2 regions of the Fictibacillus sp. NRS-1165 genome follow, and region 1 is predicted to be linked to the other one. Evidence: riboswitches for the same ligand, from Rfam matches in the RefSeq annotation. Region 1 holds a riboswitch; the other holds the start of a gene.
The links. Region 1 has a riboswitch for S-adenosylmethionine ahead of ABHN01_RS23500 (Fur-regulated basic protein FbpA). Riboswitches for the same ligand answer to the same signal wherever they lie in the genome.
Positions count from the first base shown of each region.

Region 2: it holds a riboswitch for S-adenosylmethionine, as region 1 does, so the genes downstream of both, ABHN01_RS23330 (MetQ/NlpA family ABC transporter substrate-binding protein) here and ABHN01_RS23500 (Fur-regulated basic protein FbpA) in region 1, are expected to answer to the same signal.

Region 1 is NZ_JBDPNU010000079.1:14,353-21,595, forward strand. Features, by position in the region: gene ABHN01_RS23470 (MFS transporter) at 1-1,145, shown strand, start outside; gene ABHN01_RS23475 (universal stress protein) at 1,166-1,585, shown strand; gene ABHN01_RS23480 (hypothetical protein) at 1,664-1,864, opposite strand; gene ABHN01_RS23485 (YhgE/Pip domain-containing protein) at 2,036-2,704, shown strand; gene ABHN01_RS23490 (hypothetical protein) at 2,668-3,588, shown strand; gene ABHN01_RS23495 (YhgE/Pip family protein) at 3,557-4,075, shown strand; gene ABHN01_RS23500 (Fur-regulated basic protein FbpA) at 4,027-4,257, opposite strand; SAM riboswitch class I at 4,476-4,580, opposite strand; gene ABHN01_RS23505 (threonine synthase) at 4,651-5,862, opposite strand; gene ABHN01_RS23510 (DinB family protein) at 6,025-6,531, opposite strand; partial or broken gene ABHN01_RS23515 (pyridoxamine 5'-phosphate oxidase family protein) at 6,566-7,197, opposite strand.
Region 2 is NZ_JBDPNU010000077.1:4,168-11,410, reverse strand. Features, by position in the region: partial or broken gene ABHN01_RS23350 (manganese catalase family protein) at 1-816, shown strand, start outside; gene ABHN01_RS23345 (YqjF family protein) at 869-1,609, opposite strand; gene ABHN01_RS23340 (PIG-L family deacetylase) at 1,760-2,272, shown strand; gene ABHN01_RS23335 (NUDIX hydrolase) at 2,416-2,850, shown strand; gene ABHN01_RS23330 (MetQ/NlpA family ABC transporter substrate-binding protein) at 3,025-3,858, opposite strand; SAM riboswitch class I at 3,980-4,094, opposite strand; gene ABHN01_RS23325 (hypothetical protein) at 4,278-4,466, shown strand; gene ABHN01_RS23320 (DinB family protein) at 4,530-4,994, shown strand; gene ABHN01_RS23315 (DUF1345 domain-containing protein) at 5,128-5,763, shown strand; gene ABHN01_RS23310 (twin-arginine translocase TatA/TatE family subunit) at 5,940-6,122, shown strand; gene tatC (twin-arginine translocase subunit TatC) at 6,196-6,927, shown strand.

The DNA.
Region 1 (7,243 bases):
CGCTTGTGATCTGGGTCATCTTCTTTGCCACCATTATTTCATTTATGGGATTAGGTCTTGTCGATCCTATCCTGCCTGCTATTGCTCATCAGCTTAACGCTACTCCGAGCCAGGTTTCATTATTATTTTCCAGCTACAATTTAATTACCGGTGTTGCAATGCTCATTACCGGTGTGGTCTCCAGCCGTGTAGGCATCAAGTGGACCTTGTTGTCCGGTATCTTATTCATTATTGTTTTTTCTGCATTGGCAGGTTCTTCGAACGAAATTTCACAAATCGTTGGTTTCCGAGGCGGATGGGGTTTAGGAAATTCATTGTTCATCGCTACCGCATTATCTGCCATCGTTGGCTTGTCCATCGGAGGAACTGCAAAAGCTATTATTTTATATGAGGCAGCCATTGGATTAGGGATATCTGTTGGACCTTTACTCGGCGGTGAGCTTGGATCCATTTCATGGCGTGGCCCTTTTTATGGAGTCAGCGTATTGATGGTCATCGCATTCTTTGCCTTGTTGCTGAAAATGCCTCATGTTCCGAAACCGAAAGCTAAGAGTTCTGTACTCGATCCGATCAGAGCCTTGAAATATCCTGGGCTTCTTCGACTCGGTCTCACCGCTTTCCTTTACAATATTGGTTTCTTTACGCTTATGGCCTATTCGCCATTTGTGATGGATTTAGACGAACACGGCCTTGGCTACGTCTTTCTCGGATGGGGTCTTTGTTTAGCCATCACGTCCGTATTTGTTGCACCAAAAATTCAAGCAAGATTCGGCACAGTAAAATCGATGTGTGCAATGCTCATCTTTTTCGCACTGACCCTTCTCGCTATGGGAATTTGGACGGAATCAAGTACAGTAGTTATTGTTGCCGTTATCGTTGCCGGCCTTTTCCTTGGCACGAATAATACGTTGATCACAACTGCAGTCATGCAGGTAGCCCCTGTTGAGCGTGCGACCGCATCAGCCGCATACAGCTTTGTTCGTTTCATCGGTGGTGCTATTGGACCATGGCTTGCGAATAAGCTGGCTGAAACCTATTCTTCGCATGTTCCGTTTGTAACCGGGGCAATCTTTGTTTTATTCGCCATGCTTGTTGTTGCTTTGGGCCGTAAACACCTTATCCATGTCGACTCCATTTCTCATTAAAGGAAAGGAAGGTCACCACAATGTACAATAAAATCTTAATTGCATTTGATGGTTCCGCTCCTTCTGTTCACGCGCTTCAGCACGGTGTGGAACTTGCCCAACATATGGACGCTGAAATTGTAACGATGCTGCATGTAAACAAAAACGTTCCTTTACAGGAACCTCCCCTTAATATTGATTTGGATGAATTACTCGAAGAAGAGGACAAGGAACTGCTGCAGCCTGCCGTTCATTATCTCTCTGAATCAGGCATTCCTTTTGAATCTCATGCCGTTAGCGGGGAGCCTTCTCAAATCATCACTTCATACGCAAAAGAACACCATTACGATGCCATCGTTATGGGAAACACAGAAAAAGGCATTATAAAAGAAGCATTCCTAGGAAGTGTCAGTCATCAGGTTGCCCATACCGCTGAATGCCCAGTGATCATCATAAAATAAAAAAGACCGGTTCCCCAAAGAAGGGAACCGGTCTTTTTTTGTCAGAATCCAGAACTTTGAAGACCTAGCTCGCACCAATTACGCTGTCCAGCCCGGCTGATAAAGATATTTTACGTTTCCCCCGCCTCCCGGGACGATGAATCCGCGGAACGATTTCTTGTCCTCTTGCTTAACAAGGACTTCACGAAAAACAAAAAATTCTTCTTTTATAACGACGTATTCACTAAGATCTCCACTACGGAGATCAGAAAGAATTTCAGCAGCCATCTGTTTGTTCAATCTCATAATCCTCCATTACATAAGATTCCTATATTAGTACACCATATCCTCGCAGGTTGTGTCCAATGCTTTCTCACATGAAAAGCGCCTTTACATAAACTTCTTTTTCAAACAAAGACTATGCAAAAACGTTTGATTGCTATCATAAATTCATTGCTTAGAAAAGGATATATGGATGATGAAAAATATGTTTCAGGTATACCGTTTGGATTGGAAGGACATATTGACTATCCCCACTGCAGCCCTGCTGACTTTGGGTTAATTGTGCTGCCTTCTGTTTATGCCTGGGTAAATATCAAGGCCATGTGGGATCCTTACGAAAACACGTCAGGCATAAAAATTGCCATCGTAAATGAAGATACAGGTGCTATGCTGCAGGACCAGCCCATCAATTTAGGCAGGCAAGTCGTTAAAAATTTAAGGCACAACGATAAATTAGGCTGGACTTTCGTAGATAATAAAACGGCCCGTGAAGGGGTCCTCAACGGAAAATATTACACCAGCCTTTACATACCTCCCGACTTTTCGCGTAAGATTTCAAGCATTGCGAGCAAAGACCCTGAGAAGCCTGAAATCATATATACAGTCAATGAAAAAATCAACGCGGTCTCCCCTAAAATTACACAGTCAGGAGTCTCAACCATTATCAATCAGGTTAGCGACAACTTTACGAAGAGCGTAGGAAACACCATATTTAAAAAATTTAACGAAGCTGGAATTACACTTGAAAAAGAATTGCCAACCATACTCAGCTTTGAACAAAGATATTCTCTCTTGAAAAGGAGTTTTCCAAGTTCAATCAAATGGGAGAACAGCTTATCTTTCTTGACCAAAAGATGAATGAATTAGATAAACGAGCAAAAATGAAGAAAAAACTTCAAATGAGCATCCCGACGATCGACAGGCTTGGTGATGTTATCCTGCAAACGGAAGAAAAACTTCCGCAAATGAAGCGCGTGTTAGATCAACTCGCTCCTCTTCAGGACAATTTGGCAAAATTGGAGTCTGCAGATGATATAGCAGCAAATCTCGAACAATCACTTATTGATCTTAAGTCTGCAATAGATGAAGCCATTGCAATGGGCAATGCTGCAAATAAAACCAATCCAGAGGTATCTTTTGAGCCTGCCGAACTGCAAGCGATGAAAAGGCACCTTCAGGATCTCGAGAATATGATTCGCCAAAACAAAGGGATTCTTACAGAACGTACTGCATCCTATTTGAACCCCCTGCACAATCTGTTTTCAACTGCCCAGCCTGACTGGCCGGCACTCGAACAGAACATTAAATACGCAGCGGAGTTTATACGAAACGATTGGCCAGCAGCTAAGCATGACCTCCAAAAAACAGCTGTATTACTGGATACACAGCTGCCAAAGCTTGAACGATCGGTCCACCGGGCAGCACTGTTTGCAAAAAAAGATATGCCTGCCATGAAGAGATCGATCACCCGTACCGCTGACAAAATCAGAGATTTTGAACGGAACAACAATCTTAGAGATATCATTAAAGCCTTAAAAAACGATGCTCAAAAGGAAAGTGATTTTCTGGCATCTCCGATCACCTTGAAGGAGAAGAAGATTTTTCCGATTCCCAATTACGGCTCAGCGATGACACCTTTTTATACCTTGCTGGCACTGTGGGTAGGAGGGATGCTGCTCATCTCTTCCCTCAGAGTAGGTGAAGTACCCCGTGAAGGCAAAGTTTCCCCGCTTTCTTTTTAATTTTGGAAGGCTTCTTACCTTTGCCTCGATCGGCATGCTTCAGGGCCTTGTTGTATCTCTAGGTGATCTGTATATTATACATGCTTACATTGTCGATAAGATTTGGTTTGTTTTGTTTACCATTTTTCTGAGCGTCGTCTTTGTCATTCTCACTTATACACTTGTATCCATCTTTGGAAATGTCGGAAAAGGCCTCGCGGTTATTTTTCTCGTTCTGCAGTTTTCAAGTTCAGGCGGAACATTTCCTGTGACAATGACCTCTTCCTTCTTTCAAAAACTTAATCCGTATATGCCCTTTACTTATGGAGTCAGTTTATTGCGTGAAGCAACCGGGGGGATTATTAAAGAGGTTGTACTTTCTGATCTATACCATCTGCTGCTTTTCCCCGTTATTTTTCTTTCAGCTGCCCTGCTGCTGCGAAGACCGATGCACAGATTTCAGAATAAAAGAGGAACAGGCTCGAATAAAGCAAGAATTCTCCAATAATGTTTTTTAGCCCGTGGCAGGAAATTCTTCCCGCCCGCTGCCTTTTCATACTCCTCTTCCAGGTCGGTAAGTGTCAGCTGAAATAAGTGACGCTCATCTTTCTGATAAACGTCCATGGTGATCAGTTGATGAATCAGCTGATTCCTTTTCGTTTCCACGGCTTTCCTTAATTGATTTACCATAAAAATCCCTCCTCTTTGTTAAAGCATTGACTAACAAGAGCTGGAAACAAAAAAATAAACGCCGCCATTTTTATGACGAAGCGCCATTGGTTGACCAATCAGCAAATCCTTATATTTCATAGTGAATTAGTCGGTTTTATAAACAAATAAAAACCTCTTCTTGCGGAAGCAAATACGCACAAGAAGAGGTTGAATCGCCATCAAATTAAATCACACTCTTCTTATCATTCAAGCCGATTGCTTGTGGAATTGGCACAGTGCTCATAAAGAGCCCGCTGCCGAGGCTTCAAAGGGCCAGATCCCTCCACCTCTCTAAATAAGAAATATAAGGTAATTTTTATTCTCTTGTTTTATCATTATATGAGTTTCCATTCTAAAGTCAAGACTAAACATTCACTCTTTTGGCATAACTTCTCCAGGCTGCAGGACTGGTGGTTGAACAGTGACCGAATCCGGGTACTTGATCCCTTGTCCTGTATTTAGGCAAATCACCTTTTCATCTGCCTTGATCCAGCCTTTTTCCCTCAGTGTTTTTGCTGCTGCAAAAACTGCTGCCCCCTCTGGACAAATAAAACTTCCTTCGAGTTCTGCGATTTGGCGCTGTGCCTGACTGATCTCCTCTTCAGAAACAGCAACAGCACATCCCTCCGTTTCATAAATCGCTTCAAGGACGAGAAAATCTCCAATTGCTTTCGGGACATTGATCCCAAATGCAGCTGTCTTGGAATTTTCCCAGAACTCCGATTCATTCTTGTTTTCTTCCCAAGCTTTTACGATCGGCGCGCATCCCTCTGCCTGAACAGCGACTAGACGTGGCAATTGCGCTCCTTTAAAGAGGCCCAGTTCCCTGAACTCCTTTAATGCCTTATAGATCCCGATCAGCCCGACTCCTCCACCAGTCGGATACAAAATAACATCTGGTGGATGGCTTTCTGTCTGCTCAAGAATTTCATAGCCCATCGTTTTCTTACCCTCTACCCGGTAAGGCTCTTTTAACGTCGATGCATCATAGAAGTCTTCTTCTTTCACTAGTGAAGCAACAATCTTACCTGCATCACTGATCAGGCCATCTACAAGAATAAGCTCTGCACCGGAAATCGCAACTTCTTTTCTCGTGATTGCAGGAGCATCCAACGGCATGACTATGAACGGTTTAATGCCTGCTCTTGCTGAATAGAGCGACCAGGCTGCCCCTGCATTTCCATTGGTCGGCATTGCGAGCTGCGTGACACCAAGCTCCTTGGCTTTTGAAACGCCTACCGCTGATCCTCTTGCTTTAAAGGATCCGGTAGGTATCATTCCCTCATCCTTCATCAACAGGTTGGCAATCCCGAGCTTTTTACCAAGAACCGGCATTGGCAATAGAGGTGTCATTCCCTCTCCGAGTGTCACCACATGGTCAGGATCAGTAACCGGGAGAAGTTTATGGTACCTCCAAAGGTCATTCCTTTCTTTATCGATGATTTCATTATCCTTTTTCAGCTCATCTAAGCAATAGTTTACTAGAAGAGGTGAACCGCACTCGCACAATTGATTAAGCTCATGATGCGCATAAATATTTGCGCATTTTGGACATTCCAGATGGCTGATGTAGCTGAATGACATAACATACCTCCATTATTCCTTACCGGAAAAGAACCGCAAAAAGCACCGTGGTGCATATGGAAGAACCTGCACCGCGGTGCCTTCAGTTTTCTGATCAGCAACCTTTTGATTGTGTATGAGTAAAATTCTAAGACATATATTCCGATAAGTCAACTCGGAAATCTACAGCGAGTTCAATTGACGCGAAAGAATCTTTTCCTTAATTTCCTCGATTTGAGCCAAATGTCTTTTTTCATGGTAACCAACGAAAGGGATCCATTGCTTCAATGACATTGGGCCGAATACCGGGTGCGGATAGGACTTTTGTTCTAAAGCGTCTGTATTGGCACTGTTCTCAACCTTTTTCAGCTCTTTACGTGATTCTTCCAGCTTTTCTTTTATTTTTTCAAGTGTCAGGTACCGTTTTGCTGGAACAACAAAAACAGGAGCATCCACTTTCCTGCTTCGGTCCACGGTCAAATCAATTGGTTTTTGTTCAGCAGGCATCGAGATTTTGCTTTTTAAGCGGTTTGAAATGATGATCGCTATGGACCTTTCCATGAGATATAAGTGATGCATCGTCTGCATGATCGACCATCTGCCCTTTTCCTCCGGTTCATTTAACTGGTCATCGCTTAACCCGCCAACCGCTTCAAGCAGTTGTCTTCTAATCTCATCGTTTTCATTCATGGCTTATTCCTCCCATCGTTGTCAGGGCACCGTGCTAATAAAGGCGGTCTCTGTACCCTTCCTGCAAGCTCTCTACCTGTTCTGCACTCATATTTGGAATGTTCATGTGAGCGGCCATCATTGCAGCTGCAGAAGGCAGTGATTCTTGCGGCATCCATGATTCCGGACTCCAGAGCCCGGATCGGATAAACGCTTTGGCACAATGCAAGTAGCATTCCTCCGCCTTCACCAGAATCCCAAACAACGGCAGTTTTCCATTGACAGCATTTAACTCCAAGAGCACCTTGTCACGGCAGATTATCGCTGTTCCGTTCACTCTCAGCGTTTCCCCGAGGCCGGGAATCATAAATAACAGACCAACCCGTGGGTTTGTTAGAATATTTTTAGCAGAATCCATTCTTTTGTTGCCGGGACGTTCCGGGATAAATAAGTAGTGATCATCCAGCACTGTTACGAATCCTGGGGCGTCTCCCCTTGGTGAAACATCACATCTGCCTTCCGAATCAGATGTCCCAAAGCTAAAAATGGGGACATTGAAATAAAATCCCGGCAATGCTTGTCAATCTGTGGGATGACTTTGTTCGCAGCCCGTATGCTTGGTTTACCACATAGAGAACGCAGTTTCTCGAACTCTTCTTGTGTGTCGATAATCTCTTCTATTTTCATGCCCTCGCCTCCAAAACATGGAATATATATCCATCGTACCTCGTGT
Region 2 (7,243 bases), on a different contig from region 1:
ACACCAAAAAGAACTTCAGTTCGAAGTAAAGGTCGACCGTCCTGATCCCATGCTGGCACGCCAGGTACAGGAGGTTATAGGCGGACAGTTTGGTGAGATGACCGTCATGATGCAGTATCTCTTTCAAGGTTTTAACTGTAGGGGAGAAGAAAAATATAAGGACATGCTGATGGATATCGTTACGGAGGAGATTGGCCATGTCGAGATGTTATGTGCTTTGATCAGCCAATTAATGGATGGGGCATCTCCTGCAGACCAGGCGGAAGCAGCGAAAGATCCTCATATGGCGGGATCATGGGCGGAATAAATCCACAGCATCTGCTCGTCAGCGGACTTGGCGGGTTGCCAACCAACTCCAATGGAGTGCCATGGAATGCAGGGTATATCGTTGCCGACATGCGTTCTAACCTGCATGCTGAAAGCCAGGGTCGCCTTCAGGTTGCGCGATTGTACCACATGACCACTGACGAAGGGGTCCGAGCAACATTCAGAAAGATGCTTGCACGAGACCGTTATCACCAATATTAATGGATGGCAGCGATCGCAGAATTGGAAGAGAAGAACGGTATTGTCGTACCAGCAACCTTCCCGCCAGAAGCGGAAATGGAAGCAAAGGAAGAAGCCTACAAGTTCTGGAACTTATCTGAGGGCGAACAATCAGCTGAAGGCCTGTGGGCGACAGGCAGCGCACCGGACGGAACCGGGGATTTTAAATATTATGCGGATCCCGCTCCTGAAGGAAATATACCAAATCCAACTGTTCCTGCTTCAGAAGTGCACCATGACCTGGATAAAGAATTATTGAAACGAAAATAGAAATACTTTGAACCGCTCTGTATTTGGAGCGGTTCTTTTTGATTTGTTAACATCACTTCCGAATTCGGTGCATTGGCCAAAATAATACCTTTTGGGAATCCGCGTAATGCAAAATGGGGCTGACAGACGGTAATTCGATACAAGAAATCGCCGAATTTTTTCGGAAACTCGCAGCTGCTCTTTGAAGGGGCCACTGAAGATGGTGGATGTCTTGAAAATATAAACTTTTTTTATGTGTTGTGTATAGCCGGTATCGCTCAGTCAGCCAATACTCCAGCGTATCTTTTTTGCATGCAAATGGTCTCGATACAGGCCGATAGTGTAAAAGTATTTCGGAACCGCCGCCTTCTCTTTTGCTTGTGAAAATGATGTTCTTTCTGTCCACTCGATCCAGCTCCATTTCAGCATAGAAGTAAGGCAGATGAAAGAAAGTTCTGGCTCCCTTCACAGCAAGAAGTTGTGCGGCATCTAAACTGAAAAAATAGATGCCAGGGATGCCTCTGTATTTCACATAGGTCCTCACATTCAACTCTGGGAAAGAACTTGCCCGCGGTATTGGCGGCAGAAATCTGGCATGGAATTGATCGATAAAAAATGGCAGTATTCCGATCCATGCCGTCTCCTCATACGTGTCAATATCCAGACAAGAGGGGATGTGATTTTGGAGAGCCTCAACAGGTAGTGGCCAGTGAGCAAACAATACATGATTCCATGTCTGGGTCATGAACCATGGTCCTCTGGGAAGAGGGAATGGCCGGTGTTCAGTATGCCTTAATATGGATTCAGGTTTCATGGGCGAGCCTCCCTGCGTTGTGAAATATACTAGGTTTATTCCCTCAAAGCACCTATTGCATTCATAGACTGAGCAAGTTTAATGGCAGCCGTGAAAGGGAAACGGATAACTAGATATTACTTGATATCATGCAGGAGGCAGAAATAAATCATGGCAGAAACCAATAAACTAATGGTCGTTGCTCATCCGGATGATGAACTAATCTTCGGCGGAGATGAATTGATCCAAGAAGAAGGATGGAAAGTAGTATGTGTAACGGATGGAGATAATGAGGAAAGGCGGCAAGAGTTTGAACGGGCTATGCAACTCGTTGGAGCAGAATATGAAATGTGGGCTTATAAAGATGCCTGGACGGAGCACGTGAACCGCCCAAAACTGGAGGAAGACCTTTCAAGAGTGGTTAATGAACGGGATTATAAAAAAATTGTAACCCATAACCTGTATGGAGAATATGGACATCCTGAACACAAGGCAGTAGCGGAGATCATGCATAAAATAGTAAAGGAAAATCTCTATATGTTTGATTTTAACGTCAAGGAACTATTACAAGTAGATATCCTTAAGCGTAAACTGGAGCTTCTTGACGTGTACAAAAGCCAAAAACCGGCCGTAGAACAGCTGTTGAGCCTCATTGCGATCGCGCGCACGGTTAAGGTGAATTAAGAGGCGGGTGTTATAAAAGAACTTTCCGTACAGGGAAGTTCTTTTTATTTTCCCCCTGAACATCAATGGTCATTTGATGACAAAAAGAGGTTTTCTGATCGTGGAGAAGAAATAAGAAGAAAACGCTTAGAGGGGAGCATGAAATGAAGAGAGTTGATGTCGTCTATGTGCTGTTATGGGATGAAGAGTCAGAAAATATTCTAATGGTTAAAAACTACGGAGAAAAAGAATCCTACTACACACTCCCAGGGGGAGCTGTGGAAGAGGGGGAGACACTCGAACAAGGTGCGATCCGTGAAGTAAGAGAAGAAACGGGTCTGGAGGTTGAGCTGCAACATTTATTTGGAGTATCTGAAGCCTTCTTTGAAGAAAGAGGCCATCATGTGATTTTCTTTACGTTCCTCGGAAAAATCATTGGCGGTGAAATGGGGATCCTGAGTCCCGATGAGATCGAGGAAGTAGCATGGATGAATCATGAGGCAGCAGAGCCGTATTTGTATCTGCCGGATGGGGTTAAAGAAAGGATCAAAGCCAACGTTACAATCGCATATGATCATCGTGGAACGGTGTCCGGCTAAAAATGCGTTTTCCTTGAAGGGCCAGTTGATTTACAAGCCGGTTTTTATGGTTTACGGTCCACTTTTCGGGAGTTACATGCGGCTTTTCAACATTTACAGTCCACTTTTCCCGTTTTACGTGCCAAACACGTCAAAACGAAAAATGCCTGGAGATTATTCTCCAGGCATTTTTTCTTATTCGGACACCGGAAGTACAGCGCCTTTGTATTCTTTTTCAATAAATGATTGGATCTGTTTGGAATGAAGCACTTCAACGAGGGTCTTGACTGCTTTTTTGTCTTTGTCGCCTTTACGAACAGTGATAATGTTGGCAAACGGAGAATCTGTTCCTTCGAGCTCGATGGAATCCTTCTTCGGATTGAGTCCTGCATCAATCGCATAGTTCGTGTTGATGACGATCGCGTCACCTTCGTTATATTGGTAGGCTTTTGTTAAAAGAGCTGGCTCGATGTCTGCTTTGAATTTCAGATGCTTCGGATTTTCAACGATGTCTTTCAACTGTGCTTTGTAGCCGACCCCAGCCTTCAACTTGATCAAGCCAGCTTTTTCAAAGATTGAAAGGATACGGCCATGCTCAGCAACGGAATTGCTAAGGATGACTTTTGCACCGTCTGGCAATTCTTTTAGCGATTTGTATTTTTTAGAGTAAACGCCCATTGGTTCGATGTGGATCGCTCCGGCGTTTTCAAATTTATACTTAGGGTTTTCTTTTAATTGCTGTTCCAGGTAAGGAATGTGCTGGAAGTAGTTTGCATCGATCTCTTTATTGAAGAGTGCTTTGTTTGGCAGAACATAATCCTGGAACTTAACGATCTTCAGATCAATTCCTTTTTTCTTCAGCAACGGAACGGCCTCTTTTAATATGACGGCGTGTGGTACATTTGAGGCGCCGACGGTCAATTTTTCCGGATTTTTCCCATCGCCGCTCGTGCTTGATGATCCGCATGCCGTTAATGCTGCTGCAATCAGTGCTCCCAGTAATAATAATCCCCATTTTTTTAATCTCATTGGTTCCCCAACCCCCATGTATTTTTTTGATAAACCTACACTGCCTTGGAGAGCGTGGAGTCGAACTAAAAGCCCCCTGTCTTCAAAGAGAGACAGAGGGCTTCAGTATAAATCCGCTGACCTCTCATCTCTCAGCTTTCGCTGTTAGATTTAGCACCGTTTTCATGCTGGCTATTCAGCATGAATGGTTGCCGGGCTTCATAGGGCTAATTCCCTCCACCTGCTCTTAATAAGAGTGTACTCATATCAAATTACTTCGTATTATGGCAGGGTTTCAAATCATTGTCAATGACTTTTTTCCTAGAAAACTTGTCGATGCACCGAAAACGGACTGTTCATGTGTAAAAAAATTGCAGACAAAACGTGCAGAAGACGATATCATGACAATATGATCTACACGGCATAAGGAGGTAGGATATATGTCATCTGAAACGAACGGGCAGCCTAAAAAGCTGAGCTATCAGGAAGCAATCAAGCAAAAGCTGGCTGAAAAAAAGCAGCATCAAGCCAGTGGGAAGCTTTCCACCAACCCAGTTAAATCAACGAAACCAATGAAAAGCCAGCAGACGAAAAAGGCGAACAACCAGCATCGACGCACAGGCGTTTAATTTTCACTATGAAACCCTTAATCGAGGGTTTTTTTGTTTATGTGAAGACAGAAAGGAGATTTCATGGAATTCGTAAAGCCAATTATGCATCAGCTTGAGATCACCAACCAGTCGATTGTTCAAATCTTGGAGTTTTTAAATGAAAGTGACCTGGAACTTTCACTGGGAGAGAAGAAAAGGACGGTACGGGAACTGCTGGCCCATCTGGCAGTGATCTGCCAAGCGGATTTCCTGATCATGAATGAGGCCACCCAGCAGGAGATGGAGGAGTTCTATGAAAGGCACCAGCCGCAGACCAAAAAGGAGATAAAGGAGACGCTGCTTGCTCATTTTGCCTTTTTAAAAGATAATACGGCGCGTTTTTCGACTGAAGAATGGTCAGCCGTCACGACCTCCTGGTGGGGTGTTTCCTATTCAAGATACGAATGGCTGCTGGAAATCCTTGGTCATATCTACCACCATCGTGGCCAGCTTCAGACGGTACTGGTTATCAATGGCAGAGATCCGAAAATACCGCTTTTTGAATAAAGCCGGATACCCAAATGAATGACAGGTTGCCGGAATCACCGTTCTATTTTCGATGACATAGTATAAGGTGGCGGTATATGAGGACAAGCAGGTCTTTGTATATTGACTACCTTTTTTTAAGTTGGCGGTCTTTATGAAATGGAAAATGAGTAAGCACAAAGACTACCGCTGGCCGTCTGATGTTGCGATCGTCATCATCGGAATCCTGTTTAAACTTCTATCCAATACGGTGACAATCGGCCCGAACTGGCCGGTCTATTGTATAGCCTTTATTCTTTATATTCCTTTACTTTTCGCGGTTAGCTCCGAACATGATTTATGGTCAAGGAAGTTTGCCATCCTTCGGGTTCTATTTTTAACGTTCGCTCTGATGAGCAGTATGGTGGATTTGGTAAGTTCTTTATTTTTTGGTAAACCGAGCGCAGCTGAACTGTTTCAATGCGCCGCTCTTCTATGGTCGGCGAATGTGCTCATTTTTTCCATATGGTACTGGGAGATTGATCAAGGTGGTCCCATACGAAGAAATTCCGAAAATCCAGGAAAACCGGAAATTGTTTTTCCCCAGATGACTTCGTCTTTTCCTGAGTGGGAAGGATGGAAGCCGAATTTTCTTGATTATTTATTTGTAGCGTTCAATACAAGTATCGCCTTCAGCCCGGCGGATACAGCTGTATATTCCCGGCGGGCGAAACTTCTGATGATGACACAATCGATGATATCACTGGTTACGCTTGTCGTAGTGGCGGCACGGGCGATTAATATGGTATAAGGGACGGCGGTTGCCTCCACTAGCCGGTTCCATCACACTCCACGAAAACCAACTTTTATTGACTAGCCTATTAAATTTATTAAATGTTAAATTTTTCTTCACAGTTCCTCAACAAAACTTCTTTATGGTAGGAGATGAACGATCGTAAGGGCATCGAACCTTAAGGAGGAAATGCAATGTTTCAAAATATCGGTATACCTGGCTTGGTTATCATGTTAGTGATTGCGTTAATCATCTTCGGGCCCTCCAAGCTTCCTGAGATCGGACGGGCGTTTGGCAGCACACTCAGGGAATTTAAGAACTCTGCCAAAGATTTGATGAGTCCGGACGAAAAGGAAGAAAGAGCAGAACAAAAATAATAGAAGAAGGGGATGGCCGTCGTCATCTCCTTTCTCTTATTTCGGTGAGGTGAAAACTTTGAAGGATGTAGATATGCTGCTAGTGGATCATCTGAGTGAGCTTCGAAAACGGATGATTATTACCTTGGGAACATTTGCTTTATTTTTCATCGTTTCTTTTATTTATGTCCAGGACATCTATCACTGGCTGATCAGGGATCTGGATGAGAAACTCGCGGTTCTGGGCCCAAGTGATATTCTGTGGGTGTATTTTATGATATCCGGTGTCATCTCCATTGCATTGACGATTCCGGTGGCCGCGCACCAAATCTGGATGTTTGTGAAGCCGGCTCTCTCTAAACATGAAGCGAAGACCACATTGTCCTACATACCGGCTTTATTCCTGTTGTTTATCGCCGGCCTTGCTTTCGGTTACTTCGTTGTTTATCCGATGGTGCTGGATTTTCTGCTTTCTTTGTCACATGGGCAGTTTCAGACCTTCTTCACATCAGAGAAATATTTCCGGTTTATGATAAATCTTACTTTGCCGTTTGGCTTTTTGTTCGAGATTCCTCTCGTTGTTATGTTCCTGACTTCAGTCGGACTCGCAAATCCACAAGTTCTGTCAAAAGCACGGAGGATCGCTTATTTTGTTTTAGTACTGATCGCCATTCTGATTACGCCGCCAGATTTCATGTCCGATTTTCTGGTCACGATTCCGCTTTTGGTTCTGTATGAGTTCAGCATCACGTTATCCAAGATCGTTTACCGTAAAAAGCTTGCGAAACAGGAAGATAACGTAGTGGAACTTAGAAAACCTTCGTGAGATACGCGCCGATTGGGTTGAAATACGCGCGGATCTCTTCATTTTACAATCCAGTCTTTCCAAAATACGCGCCAATCTAAAAATAGAGTGCTGCTCGCACTCTGTTTTTTTTATTTTAAAGAGGTTATTAAATTTTACCCGGGCGAAAGTCCCGTGTTTGTTAAGTTTATCCTTTCAATCACCGGTTGCTGTTGAAAATAGATTTTGGGGATGATAAAAGTCCTGTGAAAAAAGGCCTTTTTGAAAAATTGGCATTTACATACCTTAACGGTAGATTCACAAACAGGTTTTAAAATGGCCTCGTAAGCTACTTTTT